4 regions of the Catenibacterium sp. AM22-6LB genome follow, and region 4 is predicted to be linked to each of the others. Evidence: predicted binding sites of a transcription regulator. Region 4 holds the regulator's gene; each other region holds the start of a gene.

Region 1 (7,684 bases), on a different contig from region 4:
CCCTTAATAGGTAATGTCTTAACAGACGTAATATAGTCATCTAACTGATCTTTAGTCACTTCAAATGCAAGATAAACATCATTAATACCTAATGTTTGAAATGCAGTATTATGCATCATTGGTGAAAAAGAATGTTTAATAGGATTTGCGACAACCCCATATAAACCTGTATATCCAGTAATTGTATTTTTCATAACCTTCTCCTTTTGTCTTGTATTATACATCATTTTGTCGTTATGTGTGACTGTTCTTATAATATTTAGTACAATGGATTATAGAGGTGAAAAGTATGATCAAAAAATTAATTATCAATGCTGATGATTTCGGTATGTGTGAAGGAAACTCCCTAGGTATCCTACTTGCACACGAGCAGGGACTTGTAAGTTCCACTACAGTGATGATGAATATGCCATATGCTTTATGGGCTCTAGACAAGGCAAAGGCATATCCAAATCTAGGAATTGGTGTTCATTTAACTTTAACTGCTGGTAAACCATTATTACCTGGCAAGAAAAGCTATACAGATGAAGAGGGGAACTTCTTAAGACCAAGTGCCTATGAAGATGAATTCCCAGATGGAGAACCAGATGAAGTCTATGAAGAATGGAAAGCACAGATAGAAGCTTTTATCGCACACACAGGACATCTTCCTACACATCTAGATTCTCATCACTATGTGCATATGGAACATAGACAATTAGAAGTCATCAAGCGTCTTGCCAAGGAATATAACCTTCCTATTAGACAAACAAGATATGTGGATGAAAACTACTTCCCAGCACGTTGTGAATTCTATAAAGATGGTGTAAGCTTTGAAACATTTAAAGAAATTTGTTCAACTGAAGGCTATGATACAGTAGAACTTGTTTGTCATCCTGCTTTAGTTGATGAAAGACTCATGAACGTATCTAGCTACAATATGAATCGTATCAAGGAATTAGAATTACTTAAGAGTGATGAATTCAAACAGTTCATCAAGGATCACGATATTCAGATCATAACTTACGCAGACATAAAAAATAATTAGGTATTTTTAAATAATAGTAGTAGAATGAGAAAAAAGTGAATGGAGTGACATATATGAGATACGCAGATAAGATGAATTACGTAAAAAAATCAGCCATTAGAAGTGTCATGGCTGATGCAAGTGAGAATGGTACGGTAGAGTATATTAGTTTTGCGAGTGGATTCCCTGATCCAGAAGCTATTCCACAGGAAAAGCTAGAAGAAGTAGGACATAAGATTCTTCAAGAAAAGACTTATGAAGTTTTGCAGTATGGCTCTGCCCAGGGTTATACAGGTTTAATAGAATCTTCTAAGTCATTCATTAATAAGCATGAATGTATATGCACAAGTGATGATGATATTATTATTACAACAGGATCACAGCAGGGCTTAGATCTTGTGTCTAAGATATTCTGTGATGAAGGGGATTATGTTGTTGTAGAGAACCCAAGTTATTTAGGTGCTTTAAACTCATTTAAATGTAATGGGGCAAAGCTGCTTGGTGTTTCTTTAGAAGAAGATGGTGTAAATCTAAAAGAACTAGAAGAAGCCTTTAAAAAAGGACCAAAGGTATTCTATACAATTCCTAACTTCCAGAATCCTACCGGAGTCACAACATCTCTAGAAAAAAGAAAAGAAATCTATAACCTTGCAGTAAAGTATGATGTAGTTATTCTAGAAGATAACCCTTATGGTTATTTGCGTATTACAGGAGAAGAAGTCCCTTCTATTAAATCTTTAGATCAAGACCATCGTGTTGTTTATGCAGCCAGTCTTTCTAAGATTATCTCACCAGGTATGCGTACAGGAATCATCTGTGCAAGTAAAGATATTATCTCTAAGCTCTTTATGGCTAAACAATCAGGAGATAACCATACAAACAATCTTTCACAATATATGATGGATGCTTTCTTAAGAGAAACAGATATGGATGCACATATTAAACATTTGCAGTCTCTTTATGCAAAGAAATGTAACTTCATGTTAGAGATGATCAAGAAGTATTTCCATCCTTCTATTCATGTCATTGAACCAGAAGGCGGTATGTTTATATGGTTTGATCTACCTGATGGAGTCAGTATGCCAGAATTCGTTCAGGCTTCTATTAAGAAGCATGTAGCCATCGTACCAGGTAATGAATTCATGGTAGATAGTACTAAGCCATGTCAATCTATTCGTATGAACTTCTCAGCTGCTTCTATGGAGAATATCGAAAAAGGTATTCAGATTTTAGGAGAACTAACATATCAATTTTGTAAGTAATAAAAAAAGCCATTTCTGGCTTTTTTTTTTAATACATGCCACCTTGTGGCATAACAGGCTGTTGTGGTTCTTCCTTTTTAGGAAGTTCTGCTACACCTGCTTCAGTTGTTAAGAACAGGGCTGAAATACTAGCGGCATTTAATAATGCGCTACGAGTGACCTTAGTTGGATCAATAATTCCTGCTTCAAACATATTAACCCAGTCACCTGTCTTTGCATCAAATCCAAAGTCCTTTTCAGCAGTCTTTTGGATAGATACAATTTCTTCTTCATCATAACCAGCATTGATTGCAATCTGAGTAAGAGGCGCAAATAAAGAATTCATGACTACGTTAATACCCTTCTGGATATCTACATTCGTATCTCTGACCTGATTCTTTAATTCTTCATAGGCTTCTACTAACGCAGCACCACCACCAACAACGATACCTTCATCTACAGCGGCCTTAGTCGCATTAAGAGCATCTTCAATTCTTAATTTCTTTTCTTTTAATTCTGCTTCAGTTGTAGCACCGACTTTAATTGTTGCAACACCGTTAGATAATTTACCAATACGTTCTTTTAGTGTCTTCTTTTCATAATCACTCTTAGTATGAGTTAATTGTGTCTTTAATTCTTCAACACGGTTATTCACTGCTTCACTTGAACTATGACCAATAAGAGTCGTATTGTCTTTCTTTACAATCACTTTCTTGATTGTACCAAGATCTTCAATAGTTAAATCAGAAAGCTTCATATTAAGGTCTTTGTTGTAGAATTTAGCACCAGTTAATACTGCAATATCCTCCAACATTTCTTTCTGTTTATCACCAAATCCTGGAGCCTTAGTTGCTACGACATTAAAGGCACCTCTTAACTTGTTCAATACAAGAGAAGAAATCGCTTCATTCTCATAATCTTCAGCAATAAGTAATAATGGTTTATTAGCCTTTAATACCTGTTCAAGTACTGGAAGTATTTCTTGCAAATTAGTAATCTTCTGATTAGTGACTAAGATGAGTGGGTTATCCATTTCAACTTCCATCTTATCTGTATCACTTACAAAATAAGGAGATACATAACCCTTATCATACTGCATACCTTCATTGACTTCTAATTCATCATCAAAACTATTAGATTCATCTACGTTGATAATACCATCTCTACCAACTTTTTCCATTGCCTGAGCAATCAATTCACCAATATGACTATTAGAAGAAGAAATAGTTGCAACAGAGGCAATATCCCTGCTTGTTTCTACCTTATGAGAATTTTTTAATAATACTTCTGCCACTGCTTTAGAAGCTCTTTCAATACCTTCTCTCATAAGTACAGGGTTTGCACCTTTTTCAACCTGCTTCATACCATTCACAATCATATCTCTTGCAAGAATTGTAGCAGTTGTTGTACCATCACCTGCAATATCATTTGTATTATTGGCTACTTCATATACAAGTTTTGCACCCATATTTTCAAAATGATCTTCTAATTCTATTTCCTTGGCAATAGAAACACCATCATTCGTAATTAAAGGAGAACCATAACTCTTCTCTAATACTACATTTCTACCTTTAGGACCAAGTGTGACACTCACTGCATCAGCAAGAGTATTCACACCCTTCAACATTGATTGACGTGCATCACTAGAAAAACGTATTTCTTTACTCATAGCTTATTCCTCCTATTCAATACATGCGAGAACATCTTTCTCGTCTATCACAATATATTCAACACCATCAAGTTTAACTTTTGTACCTGAGTATTCCTTGAATACAACACGATCTTTTTCTTTTAAATCATTTTCACATTGTGGACCTACTGCCACAACTTCTCCAACAGTAGGAAGACTCTTTGTTTCAGTAGTGAGAATAATACCACTAGCTGTCTTATTTTCTACTTCTTCTTTCTTTAATACGATATTCTTATTTAAAGGTTTCAACATAATTATTCCTCCTTATTAGCACTCTCTTTATCTGATTGCTAAGAGTATTATAGTTCTTATTAGCATATTGTCAAGGAGAGTGCTAATTCATTTTTAGACAGATTGAATAAAAGTGCACAAAAAAGCCACTCCTAAGAGTGACTTAATCGTCTTTTCGTTTTGTATCCTTCGCAACGATAAATGTGATCATACCAAGTGTTAATCCAAAATAGAAAGAGAAGAAACGCCATAAGAACATAGAACTAGAAGCATTAGCTCTTCCTAAGAAACCAAATAAGATCATATAACATCCTTCACTACCACCTGATGCACCAGGAATAGGGAGGAATGTATTAATTAAATTAATAATAGAAGCCAGTCCTAAGAACTGTACAAATAGGGTAACTGGTACTTTTATTCCTAAAGCAAGACACGAAAAGAATGGCGTAGAGTAGATAATAGTAAGTTTCACAATATTACATAATACTGTCTGTAATAAAGCTTTTTTATTTTTCTGTAATACATTCATCTGTTCTCTAAATTCACCAAAGTAATTCTGAATTCTAAAGCATGTTGATTCATAATCTTTTATAAGTGGTGTTTTAGAAAGGAGATAGACTACTTTATCTACTATAAAGTTCTGGAACTTCTTGCTCTTAGCACCTGCAAATAATAGAAGAGTGACAACTGCATTAATAAGAAATCCAACGGCTGCCATAGAAGATACACCTACACCTTTATCTAAGAAGTAGGCTGAATCCACAATCATAATCACTGCAGTAAAGCCCATGATCACTATTTGATAACTAATAAAGCACATGAGTAAGATACTTGTAGAAATAGCAGGGGAAATCCCCTGGTTATTAAATACAAACACCTGGGCGAACTGTCCTCCTGAAGAAGAAGGAGTTAAACCACTAAACAAAGTACCTACAAGTCCATTCACAAAACCTTCTTTAAGAGTAAAGTCTTTCTTATAAAAACGCGCAAAGATCATTGTAGCGAGTCCATCAAATACATAATATATAAACATAATAAAACATAAGATGAATAGCCAAAAAGGATGCGCTGTAGTAATTGTTTTAAATACAGTAGAGACTTCAGAACCTACTGATAAGTATAAAGATATACCACTAATCACAAGAATTAATGCAATATTCAAGATATAGCTCTTCTTTGTTTTCATGGGAATCACCTCATTTCCCTATCTCTATTTTACCAATCTTATTCCTTATATGAAAGTAAAAGAAAAGAGTAAGGATTAAAATCCCTACTCGAATGTAATCATAATAATCTCATTTTCACATAATACTTTAAAATGATAGTTATGACGTGGTGCTATACCATTACTTACAATTAGTTCAGAACCACTTTCTTTATAACTTCCATGATTATAAGTAGTCGCATTATTACACTTTACAAGTGGACCAATACCAGGGAACCAGATAGTACCACCATTACTATGTCCAGATAACTGTAAATGTGTATGTCCTTTATTTTGACTAAAACTATCAGGATAATGACTTAAAGTTAAGACAAACCCGTCAGAAGCAGGTATTTCTTCCTGACTATTAATAGATTGTCCATAAAGGGTAAAAGAACTATTACGATAATGAATGGTACGAGCACTGTTATTAAGTACTTCAAATCCACCTTCATTAAGGATATTAGTCACTTCTTCAGCATGTGCATGATCTTCATCACCAAGTACTGCAAACTTACCATAATCTGGTTGAAGTTTCTTTAAGATTTTCTGTACTCTAGCATCTTGAATAGGTTTACTTTCATACAGATCACCAGTAAAAACAACCATATCATAGCTTTGATCTTCAATCTCATCGACAATCTGTTCAAAACGATCAATATCTTTGGATGTAGTAATATGTATATCGGATAAATCTACAATCTTAAAGTTTTTAAAACCATCAGGTAATAATCCATTACTATAAGTCATTCTTGTAAAAGAATAATGTGTTCTAGAAAAGAGACATGTATAACCACCAAACAACACCAATGCGAAAACAATAATTGCAAGAATACCAGTACGAATAATTTTCTTTTTCTTCATTATTTCTTATTCATGATGACAGGAATAATCATCGGTCTTCTCTTTGTCTTAGTATAGAAATAAGATGTTAATGTTTCTCTGATTGTATTCTTAATTTCACCAAATGTTGTTTTTTCCTGCAATAAAGCACGTAGCTTACGATCCACAGCCATTTCTGCTCCATAAATCATAGGTTTACTATCTTTCATATAAACAAATCCACGGCTCATAATAACTGGTTTATGAAGTAAAATACCTGCATGAGAATCCATACTAATAAGTACTGCAACCATGCCATCTTCACTTAAAATCTGGCGGTCATGTAATACCGCTGTAGATAAACCTGTTAAATCATTACCATCTACATAAATATCATCTGCATGTACGCTTCTTGTCTGGAATATCTCATGATCCTTTAAGCATAAACAATCCCCATTACTTAATACAAATGCATGATCAGGCTTTCCACCTACTTCTTCATATAATTTTTTATGTATACAAAGCATTTTATGTTCACCATGAACTGGGAAGAAGTATTTAGGTTTAGTAAGAAGCATCATGAGCTTCTGTTCTTCTTGGGAAGCATGTCCAGAAGTATGAAGGTTACTGATCATAGAGTTTTCTAGAACTCTTGCTCCAGAACGATATAACTTATTAATTAAACGTGATACAGAAGATTGGTTACCAGGAATAGGGTTAGATGAGAATAATACAGTATCACCAGGTTTGATCTTAATCTGACGATGTGTACCATTCGCAATTCTATTTAATGCAGCAAGTGCCTCACCCTGAGATCCAGTACATAGAATTAGTATTTCATTATCAGGAAGATGTTTTGCTTCATCATTCTTAATAAAGAAACGATCAGGACATTTGATATAACCCATCTTTCTTGCAACATCAATATTGTTGACCATTGAACGTCCATATACAAGAATCTTACGATTAAACTTAACAGCAGCTTCTACAATCTGCTGTACTCTATGTATATTAGATGCGAATGTTGCAACAATAATACGTCCTTCAGTTTTTCTAAATTCTTCCTGTACCTGTCCTGCAACAGTCTTTTCACTAATAGAGAATGTAGGAACTTCAGCATTCGTACTATCACTCATTAATAAATCAACACCTGTTTCACCTAAGAAACTCATAATCTGATAATCAGCAGGATTAGCAACTGGAGATAAATCAAACTTAAAGTCTCCTGTTTCTACAATACGACCATCAGGTGTATTCACAATAATCCCCATAGATTCAGGAATGGAGTGGTTTGTATTAAAGAAACCAATATTAAAATATTTAGTTTTGATAGAACTTTCATGGTTAATAGGAATCATCTTAGTTACATGTGTAAGATGATGTTCCTCTAGTTTTCTTCTAATCATGGCACAAGCCAATGGAGAAGCATAAATAAATGGTATATTCACTAGTCTTAATAAGAAAGGAATACCCCCAATATGGTCTTCATG
Region 2 (7,684 bases), on a different contig from region 4:
CTTATTACAAGCAACTTCTCTAATGCAGGAAGCATGCCTTGTAATACATCCATCGGAGGACCTGCAAAGGGCATTATTGTAAGAGAAATAGATGCACTTGGGGGACAGATGGGTAAAACTACAGATGCGACTTACCTTCAGATGAAGATGTTGAATACTGCGAAAGGACCAGGTGTTCAGTCTCTTCGTGCACAGGCAGATAAGAAAGCTTATCCACGCTATATGCAGAAAGTATTAAAGGAACAAGAAAATCTTGATATTGTAGAAGCAATGGTCGAGGATTTGATTGTAGAAGGTGATGAGTGTAAGGGTGTTATCCTTGCGGATGGTACACGTTATGAATCTCGTACTACAATTCTTACTACAGGAACTTATTTAAAGGCTGAAGTCCTTGTAGGTCATTCTAAGACTCCTAGTGGACCAGATAAACAGAAGGAAAGCTTATATTTATCAAGCAAGTTAAAGGATTATGGATTTAGAATCCAAAGATTAAAGACAGGTACACCACCTCGTGTGGAAATCAATTCTATTGATTATTCAAAAACAACAGTACAGCCTGGTACAGATGCGAAACTTTCATTCTCATATGAAACAACACATTTCACACCAGTAGAAGATCAGACTGTATGTTACTTAACATATACAACAGCCCAGACACATAAACTCATTAGAGATAATTTAGATAAATGTGCGATGTTCTCAGGGCTTATTAAAGGTATTGGACCACGTTATTGTCCATCTATTGAAGATAAGGTTGTTAAGTTTGCGGATAAGGAAAGACATCAGATCTTCCTTGAACCAGAATCTAAGGAAATGAATACAATCTATGTACAGGGATTCTCTACATCTATGCCTCATGATATTCAGGAAAAGATGGTGCATTCATTACCAGGACTTGAAAACTGCACTATTTTAAAATACGCATATGCGATTGAATATGATGCGATTGATCCATTACAGTTATGGCCTAGTCTAGAAACAAAGGTATTAAAGAATCTCTTTACTGCAGGTCAGATCAACGGTACTTCAGGTTATGAAGAAGCAGCAGGTCAGGGACTTATTGCCGGTATTAATGCGTCTAAGAAGGTAAAGGGTAACAAACCTTTAATCTTGAAACGTGATGAAGCTTATATTGGTGTATTGATTGATGACTTAGTGACTAAAGGTACTAAAGAACCATATCGTATGTTAACAAGTCGTGCTGAATATAGATTATTATTAAGACATGATAATGCGGATGAAAGATTAAGAAAATATGGCCATGATGCAGGTCTTGTAAATGATGAAGTCTATTCACTTTATCTAGATAAAATGAATCGTATCCATGCTGAAATAGAACGTCTAGATACCATTCATTTCTCACCTAAGAGTGAAATCAATGACCTCTTAGAAGAAAAGGGCTCAACACGTTTAAAAGAAGGTGTAACTGCCCGTGCTATTCTTCAAAGACCAGAATTAGTTTATGAAGACTTATTACCTTATATTGAACATGTTGACTTAACTGAAGAAGAAATGAGAAGAGTCACTATTCTTATTAAATATAAGGGATATATTGAAAAAACATTAAGACAAGTAGAAAAAGTAAAGAATATGGAAGAAAAACAGATTCCTGCTGACTTAGACTATGATGATGTATTAAACTTATCATTAGAAGCAAGACAGAAACTAAAGAAGGTCAGACCAGTGACTATTGGTCAGGCAACACGTATTTCTGGTATTAATCCTGCAGATATTTCTGTTTTACTTATTCACTTAAAAACACAATACGGAGATTAATATGACACAACAAGAATTTATTGTGAGCTTAGAAGAAAAAGGCATTGTGCTTTCAGAGAAACAGATTGAACAGTTTGAAAAGTATTATGAAATACTAGTAGAATGGAATGAGAAGATGAACTTAACCGCTATTACAGATCGTGAAGGTGTTTATTTAAAACACTTCTATGATTCTCTTACAATTGCGTTTGATTTTCCATTCTCTAATCAAACAATCTGTGATGTAGGTGCAGGTGCTGGATTCCCTTCAGTTCCACTTAAAATCGTTTATCCAGAATTAAATGTCACTATTGTAGATTCTTTGAATAAGAGAATTACATTCTTGAATCATTTATTTAAAGAATTAGAATTAGATCATATTCAAGCAGTTGCATCACGTGCTGAAGATTTCTGTAAAGATCATCGTGAATCATTTGATATTGTCATGGCACGTGCAGTTGCAAGATTAAATATCTTAGATGAACTTTGTCTCCCATTAGTGAAGAAAGATGGTTACTTCCTTTCATTAAAAGGACTCAAAGCCCCTGAAGAATTAAAAGATGCGAAGGGAGGCATAAAGGTACTTGGAGGAGAAGTGATGGATGATTTTACTTTTACTTTAAGTGATCAGAATGATCATCGTCATAACATCGTGATCAAGAAAGTGAAATCAACACCTGCAAAGTACCCAAGAAACTATGGACAAATTAAGAAGAAGCCTTTATAGAAAGAAAAGGAACGTTATTAAAGATGCTTATTGTTTCTTAGATATCAATGATATTGTTGCAAATAAGGAACAGCCAAGAACTCATTTTGAAGATGAGAAGATCCAGGAACTCGCTGAATCTATTATGCAGAATGGTCTCTTACAGCCTATTGTAGTCAGAGAATATGAAGGTAAATATCAGATTGTTGTAGGGGAAAGAAGATACCGTGCCTGCAAACTAGCAGGTATTACAGAAGTACCATGTATCATTCAGGAACTTGATGACAATCAGACAGCCAATGCCGCATTAGTAGAAAATATTCAAAGAGAAAATCTTTCAGCAATAGAAGAAGCCTTAGCTTACCAGCAGATTCTAGATACACAGGGTTTAACACAAGCCCAGTTAGCTGAAAAGGTAGGTAAGAAACAGTCTACAGTGGCCAATAAACTTAGACTCTTAAAGCTTCCTATGACAGTACAGGAATCAGTTAAGAAAAAAGAAATCTCTGAAAGACATGCCCGTGCTTTATTAAAACTAGAAGATACAGCACAACAAAATAATATGTTGAAGGAGATTCTTGAACATAACTTAACTGTCGATGAAACAGAAAAAAGAATTGCGAAACTATTAGCACCTAAAAAAGAAAAACCACGTGTACGTAAATTCTCTAGAAGTGTTAAAATCGCAATCAACACAATTAATCAGGCAGTAAAGATGGTTACTGATGCAGGAACTGATGTAGAAGAAAACATCAATGAAACAGATGACGAAGTCATCATTACTCTAAAAGTAAAGAAGTAGATCCTAATTACTAGGACCTACTTCTTTTTTAAATCTTTCTGGAATTCTATTATGGAATACAATATCCATAACTTCATCATAACTAAATTCATAACATTCATTTGTTTCAGTCACATGTATTCTTAATACATCACCTCTCTCTGCTTCTGTTAAGAATAAATATAAATTTTTCATCAATTCTTCCATAGGTAACCTCCTATATATTTATTCTTAAAGAATCTTTAAATTACTTAATGATATAATAAAAAAGATTGAGCTAAGCTCAATCTTCAACACATACGCATACAGGTGCAGGAATCTCTAATTCAGAATCTGTCATCAATAGCTTTTCATTCTCTTCATCAAAAGTAAGTACCTGAAGCTTATTATCTTCCTGTGCACCTACAATAACATACTTATCATCAATAATATTGAAGTCTCTAGGTTCTTTACCAGTATGTACCATATAAAGTAAAGAAATCTTACCATTCTCTTTATTGACTCTATATAAGGCAATAGAATTATGACCTCTATTAGAAATAAGTAGATGTTCTCCACTCTTTGTGAGATGAATTGCGGCAGCTGCATTAAATCCCTTGAAATGACGTGGAACACAATGAATGGCCTGAACTAAACTCATACGACCCTCATTATACTTAAAGACCATAATCTTATTCGCAATCTCATTAATGAGATAACCATAACGCCCATCCTGTGAGAAAATCAAATGTCTAGGACCAGAACCAGGTACAACATTTACTGCATAATCTGTATTCTCTTTAAGAACACCATCTTTATAATTGTACATCACGATCTTATCAGCACCCAAATCTACAGCATATAAGAAACGTCTGTCAGGTGTAAAACCAACATTATGTACATGAGGTGCAGTTTGTCTCTTTAATAAATCAGGACCCATACCAGTATGTCTCACAGCACCAATTTTATGATCAATACGATAATTTTCTAGTTTATAAGCAGCTGTTGCACCAACATGATAGTTTGCCGCAAAGATATACTTATTATCATCAGAGATACATAAATGTGTATAACTTCTACCAGAAGAAGAATAGTTATTATTAAGAATCAATTCATTCTTATGAATACTAAAACTTCCTAATCCTCCACCTTCATTATTAGATCTCGCATTCTTATAAGATACATAAAGTTCTTTATTTCTTGCAATCAGATATGATGGAAAATCTTGAGTTAATATCTGTTGTATTTTCTTTAATTCCAATGTTTCTTCATTAAAAGAAACAATATAGATTCCTTTATCGTCACCTTTACCGTAGCTTGCAACATAAAACGTTTTCATAGGACACCTCCATATGAAAATATTTTATCACAATTATTCTCTATTTACTAATGAGTTTCATTATTATAAAATGATTGTACAATAGTCAAAGGAGGACAAGAGGTTGGATAATAAGGAACTTTTATCTATGAGTGATGGTCTTTTAATTCAATTATTACAGAAAAATGCGAGATATAAGGTTTCTGACCTAGCCGCCGCGCTAGCAGAATCTAAAGACAGCATTGTAGAAAGATTAAATAGACTAGAAAAAGAGAAGATTATTTGTGGTTACCATACTATTGTCAACTGGGACAAGACAAATACTGAACTTGTGACTGCGATGATTGAGATTAATGCTATTCCTGAAAGAGAATATGGTTATGATCGTATTGCATCACACATTTATAAGTACGAAGAAATTGAAACAATGTATTTATTATCTGGTGATTATGATTTTATGTGCATTGTAAAGGGTCGTACTATGCAGGAAGTCGCGCACTTTGTTGCATCTAAATTGGCATGTATTCCTGGTGTTACAGGAACAAAAACAACATTTGTGTTAAAGCCATATAAGACAGATGGACATGTCCTAGTAGATGATGAAGATGGTAAAAATACGCGACTGGTGGTGACTCCATAAAATGGATTATGAGAAGAAATTAAGTACTGCAGCACAAACTATTAAACCAAGTGGTATTCGTAAGTTCTTTGATCTTGCAAACCAGATGGAAGGTGTTATTTCATTAGGTGTAGGGGAACCTGATTTTGCGACACCTTGGAAGATTAGAGAAGCTGCAATCTATTCAATTGAAAAAGGACGTACTTTCTATACCGCAAACAGAGGTTTATTAGAATTACGTCAGGAAATTAGTAATTATTATTATCGTCGTTTTGGTGTACATTATGATCCTGAAAATGAAATTATTGTGACTGTAGGTGGTTCAGAAGGTATCGATATCGCAGTAAGAGCCTTAATGAATCCAGGTGATGAAATGATTATCTTAGACCCAGGATATGTTGCTTATGAACCAAGTGTTATTCTTTCAGGAGGAGTACCTGTAAGAATTCACCTAGAAGAAAAAGATGAATTCAAATTAACACCTGAAAAACTTAAAGCAGCTATTACACCAAAGACAAAGGTCATGTTGATCAACTTCCCTTCAAACCCAACAGGTGGGGCAATGACAAGAGAAGACTATGAGAAACTTGTACCGATTATTAAGGAATCAGGTATTATTGTTATATCGGATGAAATCTATGCAGAATTAAGCTATGAAGAACCATTCTGTACATTGGCTTCATTCCCAGAAATCAGAGATCAGATTATTGTCATCAATGGTTTCTCTAAGGCCTATGCCATGACAGGATGGAGACTTGGTTATGTTCTTGCAAACCCAGTATTCTCTAAGGCAATGTGTAAGATTCATCAGTATATTATCATGTCAGCACCTACTGGTGCACAATATGGTGCAATAGATGGACTGAGACATTGTGATAAAGAAGTAGAAGAAATGAGAGCCTCTTATCTCTCACGTAGAAACTTCCTTGTAAAAACATTTAATGATATGGGACTTCATACATTTAACCCAATGGGTGCTTTCTATGTATTCCCATGTATTCGTTCTACAGGTCTTACATCTGAAGAATTCTGTGAAGAACTATTAAATGATCAGAAGGTAGCCTGTGTACCAGGTACAGCCTTTGGTGATGCTGGAGAAGGATTTATTCGTGTCTCTTATGCATACTCACTAGAAGAATTAAAAATTGCGACTGAGAAGATTAAACTATTCTTAGATAACTTAAAAAACAGATCTCATTAGAGGTCTGTTTTTTCTCTTTCTAGCATCTCCTGATAGCTATAAACACAGCCACAGTAGTTCTGTCTATACATATGATATTCATCACTCATACGTGTTGATTTTAAATAACCATTATCTTTCTTAAAATCACTATGAAGGAATTTTGGTGTTTCTAGATCTAAATCATCACCAATCTCATTGATCCATTGGCTATTCTTATGAGGAGAAACAGACAACACAGTTGTCCAATAATCAAAACCATGCATTCTAGCATAATCTCTTGCCTTCTCCATTCTTACTTTATAACACACATAACAGCGGTAGCCCTTTTCTCCTGTATCCTTATATGGCGCAATATGCGTTAAATATTCTTCAGGATCATAGGTATCTTCTACCACTTGTACATTCTGGTTCTCTTTATCATTGAACTCTTTCACAAATCTTTCTAACTCAGATTCACGACGATGATACTCATCAGCAGGGTAGATATTACTATTTGTATAATAAATAGTAATATCAAAGTACTGACATAACTCTTTAATCACATTAGAAGAACAAGGACCACAGCATGCATGAAGCAATAACTTTGGACGTCCTTCTAAATGTTTAAGAGTCTCCAACATCACTAAACGATAATTCTGTTTCATTAGTGGATGAACATTGCATCACCAAATGAGAAGAAACGATACTTCTCATTTACTGCAATCTTATAGGCATTTAAGATATGTTCTCTACCTGCAAGAGCACTTACAAGCATCACTAATGTAGACTTAGGAAGATGGAAGTTTGTGATCAATGCATCAATACCAGTAAATGTATAACCAGGATAAATAAAGATATTTGTATTTTCATGAGCTGCTTTGAAGCATCCATATTTAGAATGGTTGGCTTCTAATGTACGACAAGAAGTAGTACCCACCGCAATAATACGTCTACCTTCTTTTTGAGCCTGATTTAATTTTTCAGCTACTTCTTCACTAATTTCATAATATTCACTATGCATATGATGTTCTAATACATTTTCTACCTTAACAGGTCTAAATGTACCTAAACCAACATGTAAGGTTACATCTAGGATTTCAACCCCTTTTTCTCTTACTTTCTGAAGTAATTCTTCAGTAAAATGTAAGCCTGCAGTAGGGGCAGCAGCACTACCTTCTACCTTTGCATAGACTGTCTGATAACGATCAGGATCATTTAACTTTTCTTTAATATATGGTGGTAAAGGCATAATACCTAACTGATCTAGAATTTCATAGAAGATTCCATCATAAATCATCTTGAAGATACGAATACCTTCTTCTCTGATTTCAGTACACTGAGCCTTTAAACGACCATCACCAAAA
Region 3 (7,684 bases), on a different contig from region 4:
CGACCCATAGTATCAGTCATACCATATGAAGCTGGTCCTGCAGCCATGTTATCTGGATGTAATGTACGACCAGTTCCTCCTCCTGAAGCAACTGAGAAGTATTTCTTACCCTGTTCGATACATTCTTTCTTATATGTACCTGCAACTGGATGCTGGAAACGAGTTGGGTTAGTAGAGTTACCAGTGATTGATACATCTACACCTTCCTTATGCATGATAGCTACACCTTCACGTACGTCATCTGCACCATAGCAGTTAACCTTAGCTCTGTCACCATCTGAATAAGCAGTTCTAGATAATTCTTTAACCTCACCTGTGAAATAATCGAACTGAGTTTCAACATATGTGAAACCATTGATTCTTGAGATGATCTTAGCAGCATCTTTACCTAAACCATTTAAGATAACTCTTAAAGGATGCTTACGAACTTTGTTAGCGTTTAATGCGATCTTGATTGCACCTTCAGCAGCTGCGAATGATTCATGACCAGCTAAGAAAGCGAAACACTGAGTTTCTTCATCAAGAAGTCTTGAACCTAAGTTACCATGACCTAAACCTACTTTACGATCATCAGCAACTGATCCAGGAATACAGAATGACTGTAAACCAATACCGATTGTCTTAGCAGCATCAGCAGCCTTAACGTCACCTTTCTTGATTGCGATTGCAGCACCTACAGTGTAAGCCCAGCAAGCATTTTCGAAGCAGATAGGCTGAGTAGATTTAACGATGTTATAAACATCAATACCTTTATCATCACAGATCTTCTTAGCTTCTTCGATATCTTTGATACCATATTCGTTTAAAGTTTTATTGATCTGGTTGATTCTTCTTTCATAACCTTCAAATGTAATAGCCATTGTTCTACCTCCTAATTATTCCTTTCTTGGATCGATGTACTTAGCAGCATCAGCAAAACGTCCATAAGAACCTGTTGCTTTCTTAACAGCTTCATTAGCATCTTCTCCAGCTTTGATCATGTCCATCATTCTTCCAAGATTTACGAATTCGTAACCGATGATCTGGTCATCATTATCTAAAGCAACTCTAGTAATGTAACCTTCAGTTAATTCGAGGTAACGAGGACCTTTCTTCTTAGTAGCATAAGATGTACCTACCATTGATCTTAAACCTTTACCTAAGTCTTCAAGACCAGCACCTACTACTAAACCACCTTCTGAGAAAGCAGACTGAGAACGTCCATAAACGATCTGTAAGAATAATTCTCTCATTGCAGTGTTGATAGCATCACAAACTAAGTCAGTGTTTAATGCTTCAAGTAAAGTTCTACCAACTAAAGCTTCAGCTGCCATAGCTGCAGAATGAGTCATACCTGAACATCCGATAGTTTCGATAAGTGCTTCTTCAATGATACCTTCCTTAACATTTAAAGAAAGTTTACAAGCACCCTGCTGTGGAGCACACCATCCGATACCATGAGTGTAAGCAGAAATATCCTTGATTTCTTTAGAATAAACCCATTTGCCTTCTTCAGGAATTGGGGCACAACCATGATTGCCGCCCTGTTTAACGCAATACATTTCTTCAACTTCTTTTGAATAAATCATTTTTTTACTCCTTTCATTACTAAATGACTGTTGATTCAAGGTGAGGGTTATCACCTGTCAAAATTATATGACACCATGCTTTTAAAGTCAATGAAACTCAAGAAAACAGCATGTAAAAAATAGTATAAAAAGGGCTTAAAATAGCGTTTTTTAGGCTTATAAAGGTCTTGTGAAAAAATAAGCGTTTTCATTTTTGCATCAATGAAAATTACAGTATGTTAATGGATTGGTTAAGTTAAAAAATTATTCATAATCTTATATTAGTATTATAATGACAATGCAATGGAAGAAGGAAATAACTATGAAACATCAAAAGCTGACAATAAAACAGAAGAGAATACTGAAGAATATATTGGTTGTAGTATTACTTATTATTAGTTTTCCTAGCTATACACCAACACAAGTCATTATTAAAAGTGATCATATATTAATAAGTAACCATCTCTTATCTAGACCAATAGAATGTAGTAGTTTTGATGGACTGACTTATACAGGGCTAGATGGTAAGAAATATAGTCATAAAAACTATGTAGGTGTACAGCCTCTTACAATCTCTAATACAATTACATTTAGTACTTCTAAGACGCTGTATAGTGCACCATTCTCTTACTATGCCACTTCTAATACTGTTCCTGCAGGAAGTTATCATGTCACAAAAGAAGCAGGACGTTATATGTATATAGAAGGGAAGGGGTGGGTTTCTTCTCAATATGTGAGTATAGATGTCAATAATTCTATAGAGAATACAACTGGGATACCTCTCTACAAAGATTATATGATTCCTGAAACAAGTAGTCATCGTACTCATTATGCAATGAGACCACTGTATATTACGATTCATACAACAGATAATACAAGTAAAGGAGCCGATGCTTTGAGTCATGCTAAACTTCAATATACAGGTAATGTACGTTCTGCTTCCTGGCATTATACTGTGGATGACCACAGTATCTACCAATCATTACCACTTAACCAGCAGGCAGGACATGCAGGAGATGGTGTCATGCCAGGTAATAGTGCATCTATTGCGATAGAAATATGTGTCAATTCAGATGGCCATTTATATATTGCAGAAAAAAATGCAGCCAAACTTGCTGCTGCATTATTAAAACAATATAACCTCAGTGTAGATCAACTCCGTATGCATCATGATTGGTCAGGGAAAGAGTGCCCTAGACCAATGATAGAAGGGCAGTTTGGATCAATGAACTGGGAGAGTTTCAAGAAACAAGTTTATAACTACATGCGTACAGTATAAAAAAAGAAAGCTCACGCTTCCTTTTTTAATGCCTATTCAATCATGATAGGTTTCTTTTCTTCAATCTTTTCAGGCTCAGTCTTAGGGAAAGTGATCATCAATTCACCATTCTCAAACTTAGCAGTGAAGTCTTCTTCTTTATAGCCCTCACCAACATAGAACTTTCTTGAACAGCTGCCTGTATAACGTTCACTTCTGATAACCTTACCGTTCTTATCTTTTTCTTCCTTATCCTGATTAGTATTTGCAGAAACTGTTAAATAACCATCAGTCAAGTCTAGAGAAATATCTTCTTTCTTATATCCAGGAAGAGCAATATTCATTTCATAGTTGTTGTCTACTTCCTTAATATCACACTGCATTGCATTAGTTGATGGACTCATCCAGCCATCATCAAACATATCATCAAACACATCATAAAAACCAGGTAAAAATCTCATAAATAACATCTCCTTTATCAAATTTAAACATGGGATTCTTCGTCTCGTGTTATGAACTATTCAATCATAATAGGTTTCTTTTCTTCAATCTTTTCAGGTTCAGTCTTAGGGAAAGTGATCATTAATTCACCATTCTCAAACTTAGCAGTGAAGTCTTCTTCTTTATAACCCTCACCAACATAGAACTTTCTTGAACAGCTGCCTGTATAACGTTCACTTCTGATAACCTTACCGTTCTTATCTTTTTCTTCCTTATCCTGATTAGTATTTGCAGAAACTGTTAAATAACCATCAGTCAAGTCTAGAGAAATATCTTCTTTCTTATATCCAGGAAGAGCAATATTCATTTCATAGTTGTTGTCTACTTCCTTAATATCACACTGCATTGCATTAGTTGATGGACTCATCCAGCCATCATCAAACATATCATCAAACACATCATAAAAACCAGGTAAAAATCTCATAAATAACATCTCCTTTATCAAATTTAAACATGGGATTCTTCGTCTCGTGTTATTAGTAGATTGTAATTGATTTCTTTTCTATTCTCTTTGGAGCTTCCTTAGGAACTGAAATCATTAATTCACCATTATCAAACTTAGCCTTGATATCTTCTTCAGTAAATTCTTCACCTACATAGAAGCTTCTAGAACAGTTACCACTATATCTTTCACGTCTTACAATACGTCCTGTAGTTTCTTCTTTCTTAGCAGATGCTGATACTTTTAAGTAGCCATTCTTAAGTTCCAAAGCAATATCTTCTTTCTTATATCCAGGAAGAGCAATATTCATTTCATAAGTATTTTCTGTTTCACGAATATCACATAACATTGTATTTGCTTTTGTAGTATTGACTCCTGAATCAAATAAATCATCAAATACATCACTAAAATTTGGATAATATCTCATATTTGTTCGCCTCTCTCAACGTTTTTCTTATTTCTTAGTAACCTCTCTATCGATTACAACTATTATTATAGCCACTCATTTAGCAAAGTCAACACTTGAGTGCTAAAAATTAGCACTTTCTTTAATAAAGTGCTAAAAGAAAAGAACCCGCCTATTTGGCAGGTTCTAAGTCAATAGCTTTTAATTGATAAGCAGTCATATCAATTTCTATATTACTTATAATTTCAATAGTATCTGAATTGTTGTAAATACGTGTAGTAAAGGCATAAGCACCATCATTGATGAATAGCTCTAAAGAAGATGTGTCGCTAAACAAAGTCATATTATTCATTTTAGGAATTTTAATGTGTTTCACACCACGACCCGAACCGCTTTTATTCATATCGATAGTGAGAAGACCATCTTCATAATTCATATTTACACCTCTTAAATGAAGTTTGAATGACTGAGGGAGATCAGTTATATGGCATTCAAAACAAGACGTATTCATTGTGAGAGATGTTCCCTGTACTTCTTTCTTCTCTTCTCTTAAAGACTTATATTCTTCAATAGGGAACTGATAGAGTCTACCTTCATGTTCAGTAATCTCTCTAAAGAGAGTGAAGGCATGCTGACGTCCTTCTTCTACGGTAGGATTTGTATAATCAATATCAGGAAGCCCCATCCAGCCTGCCATGATCATACGACCTTTTTCATCTTTGAAGAACTGCTGGGCATAGATATCAAACCCATGATCAAACTCGATAAAGTCCTCCAAAACGCAATCCTTCTCTAAATCTGTTGTAAGAGGAAAGTATCCATTCTGATAAATAGCTTCATAATCATAGTTATGGCTTTCTAGTCCCTGAGGACAACAGAATAAGAACTTCTTCTTTTCAAAACTTAAATAATTCGGACACTCCCACATATAACCAAAAGGTTTATGGTAGTCAACAGTCTTCATGTAATCCCACTTCTTTAAATCTTTTGATGAATATAAGATTACACAACCATGTGAATCAAGGGTTCTTGCTCCTAGAACCATATAATACATACCATCATTTTCATAAACGTAGGGATCTCTTACATGACAAGACATGTTTTGAGGATAATCCTTGTTGTAAAGCACAACTTCCTTATGATCTAATACAAGCCCATCTTGTGAATCAACTATCATCACATTATGTTCTCTACCTGCATTAATATAATCATAATCACCAGGCAGCTTTACATTACCAGTATAGAAATAACGTAATAATCCATGGTCATTGAAGCAGCACCCAGAATAAGCACCACCCTGATCATGAGGATGATCAGGAGAGAGGGCAATCCCCTCATCCTGATAGTGAAGGAAATCTTTAGTAGTGAATTGTTTCCAATACTTTAATCCACCTTCAGGTTCGTAAGAATACTGATAATAGATATGATATTTTCCATCTTTTTCTACAAGCCCATTAGGATCGTTCATCCATCCAGATACAGGTTCTAGATGATACTTTAGTTTGTACATTTCCTTCATAAAAATCTCCTTATGCAGCCTTAACTTCTACAACTGGATTCGCTATTTCTACAACATCTGTTTTAGCATCAACAGCACCGCTCTTAATTAAGTTCGCTACTTTGCCATTTGTAATAATTACTGCAGTTGCAGTTTCTTTACCAGCTGCTTCAATAGCCTTTAAATCAACATCAACGAGTAGCTGACCTTTCTTTACTTTGTCACCTTTTTTAACGTGCATAGTGAAAGGTTCACCATTTAATTCAACAGTATCTAAACCAATATGTACAAGAATTTCTGTACCATCATTTGTCATTAAACCAAATGCATGCTTAGTAGGGAAAGTCATAGTCACTTCAGCATTCGCTGGTGCATAGAACTTACCATCTTCTGGGAATACTACGAAACCATCACCCATAGCTTTAGAAGCAAATGTTGGATCAGGACATTCAGTGATAGAAGCGACTGTACCTTTCATAGGTGCAGCTAAGCTTTCTTTACTTTCTACATTTCTCTTATGTAGGATACAAGTTACTACAAATGCGACAACGATAGATAAAGCCATACCAATACCATAGTTACCCCAGCTTTCTGGTGGAATAGAAAGGAAACCAGGAATACCAGCAGTACCTACAGCACTTGCAAGAGTCTTAGTGCCTGCAATCCAAGCTGAACCAACAGCAGAACCACAGATAGCACCAATGAATGGATATTTAAGTTTTAAGTTAACACCGAACATTGCAGGTTCAGTAATACCAAGTAATGCTGAAATACCAGATGCACTACATAGTGATTTCTGTTTAGGATCTTTAGATAAGAAGAACACAGCTAATACTGCAGCACCCTGAGCAACGTTACTCATTGCTGCGATAGGGAAGATGAATGTTCTATGTGCTGCACTTGCAAGCAACTGTGTTTCGATTGCGATAAAGCTCTGATGCATACCAGTAATAACGATAGGTGCATATAAGAAACCAAAGATTGCACCACCAACAGGGCCTAATGAGAAATATAACCACTGTAATCCATCTGCAAGTACATTACCTGCTTCTCTTAATGCAGGACCAACAGCTAAGAATGTAATAAATCCAGTAATTAATACTGACAATAATGGTGTCGTTAAGTTATCTAACCAAGAAGGTGTGATTTTATGTAACTTAGTTTCTAACTTTGCAATTACCCAAGATGTAAATAAGATAGGAAGAACTGTTCCTTGATAACCTACTGCAGCAACCTTTAAACCAAATAGGTTCCAGAAAGGTGTTGCTACTTTACCATAGTTGTAACAGTTTAATAAATCTGGATGTACCATGATCATACCCATGACAGCACCAAGATATGGGTTACCACCAAATTTCTTAGTAGCACTAAATCCAACGAGAATTGGAAGGAATGTGAATGCTGCATTAGAGAATAAGTTGATGATTGTCGCAAAGTCTTTCCACATTGGATAAGCTTCAATCAAACTCTTATTCGCAAAGAATAATCCCTGTGCAGTTAATACGTTATTGATCCCCATCAATAAACCACCAGCAACGATGGCTGGAACGATAGGTACGAAGATATCACTTAGTGTCTTAACAGCACGGCTGATTAGATTTCCCTTCTTTTCTACAATCTCTTCATCAGCCTGATCTTGAGAGTCCATACCTAATTCTTTTAATACTTCATCTGTGACAAGGTTCACAGTACCACTTCCGAAGATGATCTGGAACTGTTCCTGGACAAGGAATGTTCCCTTAACTCCATCTACAGATTCTAAAGCTTTTTCATCTGCCAATGATGGATCCTTCAACATCAATCTTAAACGTGTAGCACAATGAAATGCCTTTTTGATGTTCTTAGGTCCACCAACATGGGAGATGACTTCTTTTGCGACTTTATTGTAGTCCATTGAAATTTCCTCCTTTATCGGTATGTTACCGATTCCACATCTGTATCATATATCAAGCACAAGCACTTGTCAACAAAAATATGAAACCGATACCACATTTTAAAAAAAGCATCAGATACTTCTGACGCTTTCTCCTTC
Region 4 (7,684 bases):
TTGTAGGTGCTGCAAAGATGCGTGATGAAACACTTGATCATGTTTTATTCTATGGTCCTCCAGGACTAGGTAAAACCACAATGTCGATGATTATTGCGAATGAAATGGGAACGCATATCAAGATTACAACAGGACCTTCTATTGAAAAAACAGGTGATCTCGTTGCATTACTTACATCTCTTGAACCAGGGGATGTACTCTTTATCGATGAAATTCATCGTTTAAATAAAGTCGTAGAAGAAATACTATATCCTGCAATGGAAGATTTCTGTGTAGATGTTATGATTGGTAAAGATGCGACAACACGTTCTGTACGTATTGATTTACCTCCTTTCACATTAGTAGGAGCGACAACACGTGCAGGAGATATTTCTGCTCCATTACGTGACCGTTTTGGTATTGTGGCTAAACTTGATTATTATAAAGATGAAGAACTCAGAGATATCATTTCTCGTACAAGTAAAGTCTATGGTATGACAATGGAAGAAGAAGCTAAGATGGAACTTGCCAGACGTTCAAGAGGAACGCCACGTATTGCGAATAGACTCTTTAGACGTGTCAGAGACTTTGCGCAGTTCTATGGTGATGAAATCATTACTAAAGACCGTACAATGCAGGCATTGGATCGTTTAAAAGTAGATAATCTAGGACTAGATGATGTCGATCATAAATACTTACTAGGTATCATCAATCGTTTCCAAGGCGGCCCTGTAGGATTAGAAGCACTTGCTGCAAGCATTGGTGAAGAAAGAATGACATTAGAAGATGTCTATGAACCTTACTTACTACAAAAAGGCTTGATTAAACGTACTTCAAGAGGCAGAATTGCGACAGATCTTGCTTATAGGCATTTTCATATTACAAGAGAGAATTAATTTAATTCTCTTTTTTTATGCGTCAAATTAAGATTATAGGGCTGATTCTTCTAAGTATTGCCTCATTTATATATGGTTATCAAAAGCCTGAGAAGGTCAGCTCAACACAAAAATCAGAAGTCTATATTACATTAGAAGGTGCTTTTAACAAGACAGGAGAAGTCCCTATAAAAGAAGGGATGACAATGAGTGATTTGGTTAAGGAAGTTGGAGTTAAAGAAAATGCCTGCATGGAATCTTTAAATATGAATAGAAGTATCCAGGCAGAGATGCGTCTTTATTTACCGGAAAAAAGAGCAAATATGATTTCACTCAATAAAGGAACAATAGAAGACTTTATGACATTAAAAGGAGTAGGAGAGAAAACAGCACAGAAGTTTATAGATTATAGGCAGATACAGCCCTTTTATACAATAGAAGACATTATGAATATACAAGGAATCGGTGAGAAGAAATATCTCATCTACCGCGACTACTTATGCCTTTAAGATATCATTTAGTATATTATGCAGTATTTGTCTTATTACTATCTGTTGCTTATCTTGTTCATCCTTTATTTTATATATTTCTACTAGCTTATTTAATTTATCTAGTAAAACGATTTGGAAGAAAGATGTTATTTCTTCTTTTTTTATTACCTATTATATTAAGACCAGTGACTTCACCAGAAGTGCCTTCTATTGTTTCTGGAAAAGTGAAAGATGTTAGAGATAATTATGTTATTTTAAATACAGATTATGGGAAGATTAAAGCCTATACAGATCATAAGTTTCAATATAATGATGAAGTACTTGTCAAATTGAACTTTCTAGATATCAAGCATTGTAAAGATCCTATAGGTTATGATGAATATCATTCTTTTAAAGCCAACAAAATCGTCGCAAAGGCTAAAATCACTCATATTACTTCTGTCTCATCTCATCCCTCTTTTTATCAATTATTAGAAAAACAGTTTTCTTCCTCAAAATCTATTAAAAGCTATCAGAAGCTATTTATCTTAGGCATTAAAGATGACGCCATTAAAGAAGACTATTCACTCCTCACAAGTCTTTCTCTTGTACATATGTTTGCTCTTTCAGGTATGCATATTCATTTGCTCTACAAATGTCTCAGTCTTATTAAATCATTTATACGTGATGATATTGCAGATATCATTATTAAAGTACTTATAGGCTTTTATGTTTTTTCTATACCTTATAATATATCTCTTCATCGTGCTTTTTATATGTTAGTAATTTATGATCTTGTGAAGGAGAAGTTCAATCAACTAGATGTTTTATCATTTCTTGTATTAGTTAATGTTATAAAGAATCCTTATATCATTTTTAGTATCTCTTTTGTCTTTTCATATTTTATTTATTTTCTTGTCATTATGACCAAACATTTCCCATACCGCTCTTTCCTTATTTATTTAGGTGGTATTCCTATTGTCCTCTCACTTAATTTCTCTATCAATATCTTTTCTTATTTCTTAACAGTTCTTCTTTCTCCTTTTATATCCTGTTTTTATATTGTGACACTTCTCTCTCTTATTTTTCCAATAGATCTAATTATGAAGATGATGATTGGCTACCAGCAGATGATTCTTACCTTTATTACTTCATTGAATGCAGAAATCATCTTTCAAAAACCAACCCTCTCATTTATTATTCTTTATTACATTATCTTGTTTAATATCTTCTTATTATTAGAAGAAAAAAAGAGTATTCAATTTTCTATGTCGTTGTTTTGCGCACTACTGATTGGCTTCCATATATATAGTATCTATAAACCTTATACGCAGGTCTCTACTATTGATGTAGGACAGGGAGATTGTTCACTCATTCGTCTCCCTTTTAATCAAGGAAATTATTTGATTGATACAGGTGGTAATAGGGAATATGATATTGCCTCACATAATGTCATCCCTTATCTTAAATCACAGGGTATACCGTGTATTGATAGAGTTTATATATCTCATCATGATTATGATCACTATGGTGCATTAGATTCATTAAAGAAGAAATATAAAGTCAAGCGTATTATTGATACGTATCAGAAAGAAGAGAAGAATAAGCTCATTACAATCAAGATGCTTAAAAGTGATGTTATCTATCCTTCCACTAATGAAAACTCATTAGTCATGTTAGTCACAACAGGAGGCTATAATTATTTATTTACAGGTGATATCCCAAGTAACGTAGAAGAAGATCTTTATAAGAAATATGGGGAAATAGATGTGGATGTCTTAAAGGTTGCACATCATGGCAGTGGTTATTCTTCTTCTGTAACATTCTTTCAAATGGTTCATCCGCGTATTGCGATGATTGGTGTAGGCGAACATAATCTTTATGGTCACCCGGCTCGTATTGTTATTAAACGATTAGAAGAAAGAAAGATTAAAATACTGCGTACAGATCTTGATGGCAGCTTTTCTATTATCACTTATTTAGGAGAACATCTTGTTTACCGCTATTAATAAATTTATGGTAGAATAGGACAAAAGGATGGAGAACTATGAATATTGTATTATATGGAGAAGAAAAACTATTACTTGCACAAAGATTAGAAGACTTAAAAAAGAAATATCAATGCACAAGTGATGACATGAACTATATGGTCTATCATGCAGGTGAAACACCTATGAAGGACATTATTGAAGATGCTTTAACACAACCTTTTATTACAGAATATAAGATGGTTGTATTAAAGAATCCAATCTTTCTTACAAAAGAGAAGCCTAAAAAGAAGCTAGTCACAGATGAAGATATTAAACTATTTTTAGATTATATTGAACATGATAATCCAACAACATTATTTGTAATATATCATGATCAGCGTAACTTTGATGAAAGAAAGAAAGCAGTTAAATCATTACGTAAAAATGCGAAATGGTATGAAGTAGAGAAATTAACCTTCAATCAGCTTTATAAGGCTACTAGAGAAGCCATTGTTCATAGAAATGCCTCTATTGAAGACAATGCTCTTGCTTTATTACTAGAACGCTGTGGAAATGATCTTCTCACTATTTCTAATCAGGTAGAGAAATTATGCCTCTATACACATAGTATAAAGAAAGAAGATGTTGAAAGATTAGTCCCACCACGAGTTGAAGAGGATGTCTTTAAGTTAACGAATGCATTGTTGAATCATGATTTAAGAAATACAATGCGTGTTTATCAAGACTTAATCTCTAAGAAACATGATCCTTTAGAACTCATTGGTTTAATTGCGAATGCATTACGTAATCTCTATCAGGTCTCTATTATGAGTAAAAAGGGATATCGTGATAATGATATTGCCTCAGCACTCGGTCTTAATCCTCGTGCTATCTATCCAATTCGTAAAAATGCAGCACATTTTGATATCACTGAACTCATGGAAAAACTTTATGCCTTGTCAGAACTAGATTATGCAATCAAGACAGGTACAGTAGATAAATTTAGAGGATTAGAACTCTTCTTGATGAGGATATAATATGGAAACAAAAGCACTTTATATTCATATTCCTTTTTGTGATCATATCTGTTCTTATTGCGATTTCGCAAAGGTCTATTATCGTGAAGAGTTTGTCTTAAAATATCTAGAACGATTAAAGGAAGAACTTAACGCTCTTCCCCATCATATAATGAGAACTATTTATATAGGAGGAGGAACACCAAGTGCTCTTTCTTTAAAACAATTAGATATCTTATTAAGCATGGTTGATCCTTTTGTAGGTGATGATACTCTTGAATATACAATAGAAGTCAATCCTGAATCAGCAACGCTTGATAAACTAGAATGTATGCATACTCATGGTGTCAATCGAATAAGCGTTGGTGTACAGACATTTAATAATGATTTATTAAAAAGGATTGAACGTTATCATACTTCTGATATTGCGAAAGAAGTAGTAAGAAATGCAAAGGCTATAGGCTTTAAGCATATCTCTATTGATCTCATGTATGGACTTCCTGGACAAACCTTAGAAGATGTAAAAGAAGACTTGCATATTGCCCTATCACTTCCTGTTAATCATTTATCTTATTATTCACTTATATTGGAGGAACATACACGTTTATATGATTCCTTTGAACCTCTTGATGAAGAAACAGAAGGAAAGTGGAGTGATTATATTGTAGAGACACTTTCTCATGCTGGTTTTCATCGCTATGAAGTCTCTAACTATGCGTTAGGAAATCATGAATCAGAACATAATAAAGTTTATTGGCATTATGATAACTATTATGGTGTGGGCATTGGTGCGACAGGTAAAATAGATAATGAACTTATTTCTCACTCGCGTAGTCTTACTGATTACTTGCAGGGGAAGAATACAATATATATAGAAAAAGAAACAATTGAAGATACAATGTTTAATCATCTTATGATGTCTTTACGTCTAAAAGAAGGATTAGACCTTGATGAATTTAAAAGAAGATATCATTGTTCTGTAGAAGATGTCTATAAAGAAGCTCTCACTAAGAACCTTGGTAATCATTCGTTGATTATTGAAAACAATCATTTGAAAACAAATGATACACTCGATCTTCTTAATTCCATTCTTCTAGATTTCTTACCAGAATAAATGGTTTCTCAAATTAGAGAAACCATTTTTAATATAAACTAGCACTAAAGTCTTGACACTGCTAAAAAAGAATGTATAATGAATCTAGCACAAGAGGAAAAAGAGTGCTAAGGAGGTGCTTGGGAATGCTTTCGGCAAGACAAATGCTTATATTTAAATATATTGTCGAAGAGTTTATTGAAACAGCAGAACCTGTTGGATCTAAGCTTCTAATGACAAAATATGAATTACCATATTCAAGCGCCACTATTCGAAATGAAATGAGCAAGCTTGAAGAACTTGGCTTTCTAGTGAAGACACATACATCTTCTGGTCGTGTTCCTTCTAAGAAGGGATATTACTATTATGTAAATACTTTGCTTCAGCCAAATGTCGATGAACAGGTAAAGAATCAGGTTGCAACTATCTTTAGTGATACACATCAATCATTGAATAGTTTGATTAAAGAAAGCTGCGAAATGTTAAGCCAGTTGACTGATCTAACGGCGGTTGCTCTAGGACCTAATTCAAGTTATGAATCTCTGCAGAACATTACACTTGTTCCAATTGGGACGCGCAATGTGACTGCGATTATTGTAACGGATAAGGGACATGTAGAAAATCGAGTTTTCACTTTATCTGAGACATTGAGTTTGGATGATTTACAATCTTGTGTGGCGGTAATGAACGACACATTAGTAGGAACGCCAATTAATCAGGTGGCAGATAGATTAGAAAACGATGTCAAGCCAATCCTCAATACGAGAATCAAGGAACATGAAATCTTGTTTAATGCTTTCTTAGAAGCATTTATGAAGTTTGCAAGAAACAATGTATATTTCTCTGGTAAAGATCATTTGCTGTATCAACCAGAATACAATGATGTCAACAAGTTAAGAAAATTAGTGAGTGCATTTGAAAATTCATCAAACTGGAATTTCTTAGCACCAACTGATGATGATGGTATCAAGGTATTAATTGGTGATGATTCAAATGTATCTGGACTTGATGATGTATCAGTTATTTCATCTTCTTTTGATACAGGAGGAGCTAGTAAAGGAACGATTTCTGTAATCGGTCCAACACGTATGCCTTACAAGAAAGTTGTATCGCTTGTAGAATATATTACTGAAAATATAGAAAGAATCATCAAGGAAAATGATGAGTAGAAGAGGTGAGACCATGGCAGAAGAAATGAAGAAAGAAGCAGAAGAAACTGTTGAAGAATCTACTAAGGAAGAAGCTGAAAAAGTAAAAGAAGAAACAACTGAAGAAGCAACTGAAAAAACAGCTGAAGAAACAGTAGATCCTAAAGATGAAAAGATTAAGGATTTAGAATCTCAAATCAACAAGTGGAAGACAGATTATTATAAAGTATTCGCTGATATGGAAAACTTAAAGAAAAGACTTAAAAATGAACATGCGAATCAGTTAAAGTATGCAATGCAGTCTTTTATTGAAGAGTTATTACCAGTTATTGATAACTATGAAAGATCATTAACTGTTGAACCTGAAAGCGAAGAAGGTAAGAATATTCTTAAGGGTAATAAGATGATTTTGAACCAGTTAATGAATATTCTTGGTAAGAATGGTGTAACTGTGATTGAAGCACAGGGTAAGGAATTTGATCCAAATATGCACCAGGCAGTCATGCAGGATGATAATCCTGACTTTGGTCCAAATATTGTGACTGAAGAATTACAAAAAGGTTATATGTTAAAAGATAGAGTAATTAGAGCAACTTTAGTGAAAGTGAATAAGGATTAATAGGAGGAGAACTTATTATGAGTAAAATTATTGGTATTGATTTAGGTACAACAAATTCATGTGTCAGTGTTATGGAAAATGGTGAAGCAAAAGTAATTGCAAATCCAGAAGGAATGAGAACAACTCCATCAGTTGTTGCATTCAAGAACGGTGAAATCATCGTTGGTGAAGCTGCAAAGCGTCAGGCTGTTACAAATCCTGATACTGTAGCATCAATCAAGAGACATATGGGTACAAACTATAAAGAACATGTAAATGGTCGTGATTATACACCAGAAGAAATTTCAGCAATGATTCTTCAGAACTTAAAGGCTACTGCTGAAAGCTATTTAGGTGAAAAAGTAACTAAGGCAGTTATCACAGTTCCAGCTTACTTCAATGATGCTCAGCGTCAGGCTACTAAGGATGCTGGTAAGATTGCAGGTCTTGATGTTGAACGTATTATCAACGAACCTACAGCTGCTGCACTTGCCTATGGTGTAGATAAAACTGAACAGGAACAGAAAGTATTAGT

Evidence for each region. Region 4 encodes HrcA, which represses chaperone genes, less so after heat shock. Its sites were predicted from a motif close to TTTTAGCACTNNNNNNNNNNNAGTGCTAAAA; they were not measured.
Region 1: a site for HrcA is predicted at 4,203-4,233, ahead of DW269_RS08165 (co-chaperone GroES). Genes of this name have one in related genera too.
Region 2: a site for HrcA is predicted at 4,583-4,613, ahead of DW269_RS03290 (lactonase family protein). Genes of this name have one in related genera too.
Region 3: a site for HrcA is predicted at 4,253-4,283, ahead of DW269_RS06990 (Hsp20/alpha crystallin family protein). Genes of this name have one in related genera too.

The regions. Positions count from the first base shown of each region.
Region 1 covers NZ_QTUM01000034.1:485-8,168, reverse strand. Annotated here, with positions in the region: gene aroE (shikimate dehydrogenase) at 1-194, opposite strand, end outside; gene chbG (chitin disaccharide deacetylase) at 290-1,027, shown strand; gene DW269_RS08175 (PLP-dependent aminotransferase family protein) at 1,081-2,268, shown strand; gene groL (chaperonin GroEL) at 2,297-3,916, opposite strand; gene DW269_RS08165 (co-chaperone GroES) at 3,929-4,189, opposite strand; gene DW269_RS08160 (lysylphosphatidylglycerol synthase transmembrane domain-containing protein) at 4,332-5,354, opposite strand; gene DW269_RS08155 (metallophosphoesterase) at 5,439-6,236, opposite strand; gene rnjA (ribonuclease J1) at 6,236-7,684, opposite strand, start outside.
Region 2 covers NZ_QTUM01000008.1:24,619-32,302, reverse strand. Annotated here, with positions in the region: gene mnmG (tRNA uridine-5-carboxymethylaminomethyl(34) synthesis enzyme MnmG) at 1-1,776, shown strand, start outside; gene rsmG (16S rRNA (guanine(527)-N(7))-methyltransferase RsmG) at 1,778-2,482, shown strand; gene noc (nucleoid occlusion protein) at 2,454-3,263, shown strand; gene DW269_RS03295 (hypothetical protein) at 3,267-3,449, opposite strand; gene DW269_RS03290 (lactonase family protein) at 3,526-4,560, opposite strand; gene DW269_RS03285 (Lrp/AsnC family transcriptional regulator) at 4,688-5,179, shown strand; gene DW269_RS03280 (aminotransferase class I/II-fold pyridoxal phosphate-dependent enzyme) at 5,181-6,359, shown strand; gene DW269_RS03275 (epoxyqueuosine reductase QueH) at 6,356-6,985, opposite strand; gene queA (tRNA preQ1(34) S-adenosylmethionine ribosyltransferase-isomerase QueA) at 6,985-7,684, opposite strand, start outside.
Region 3 covers NZ_QTUM01000026.1:570-8,253, forward strand. Annotated here, with positions in the region: gene DW269_RS06965 (GGGtGRT protein) at 1-860, opposite strand, end outside; gene DW269_RS06970 (iron-sulfur cluster assembly scaffold protein) at 876-1,568, opposite strand; gene DW269_RS06975 (N-acetylmuramoyl-L-alanine amidase family protein) at 1,870-2,826, shown strand; gene DW269_RS06980 (Hsp20/alpha crystallin family protein) at 2,859-3,266, opposite strand; gene DW269_RS06985 (Hsp20/alpha crystallin family protein) at 3,323-3,730, opposite strand; gene DW269_RS06990 (Hsp20/alpha crystallin family protein) at 3,783-4,175, opposite strand; gene DW269_RS06995 (glycoside hydrolase family 32 protein) at 4,327-5,673, opposite strand; gene DW269_RS07000 (sucrose-specific PTS transporter subunit IIBC) at 5,684-7,546, opposite strand; gene DW269_RS07005 (LacI family DNA-binding transcriptional regulator) at 7,658-7,684, opposite strand, start outside.
Region 4 covers NZ_QTUM01000023.1:3,225-10,908, forward strand. Annotated here, with positions in the region: gene ruvB (Holliday junction branch migration DNA helicase RuvB) at 1-875, shown strand, start outside; gene DW269_RS06450 (helix-hairpin-helix domain-containing protein) at 893-1,363, shown strand; gene DW269_RS06455 (ComEC/Rec2 family competence protein) at 1,489-3,333, shown strand; gene holA (DNA polymerase III subunit delta) at 3,372-4,331, shown strand; gene hemW (radical SAM family heme chaperone HemW) at 4,333-5,424, shown strand; gene hrcA (heat-inducible transcriptional repressor HrcA) at 5,550-6,572, shown strand; gene grpE (nucleotide exchange factor GrpE) at 6,598-7,170, shown strand; gene dnaK (molecular chaperone DnaK) at 7,188-7,684, shown strand, end outside.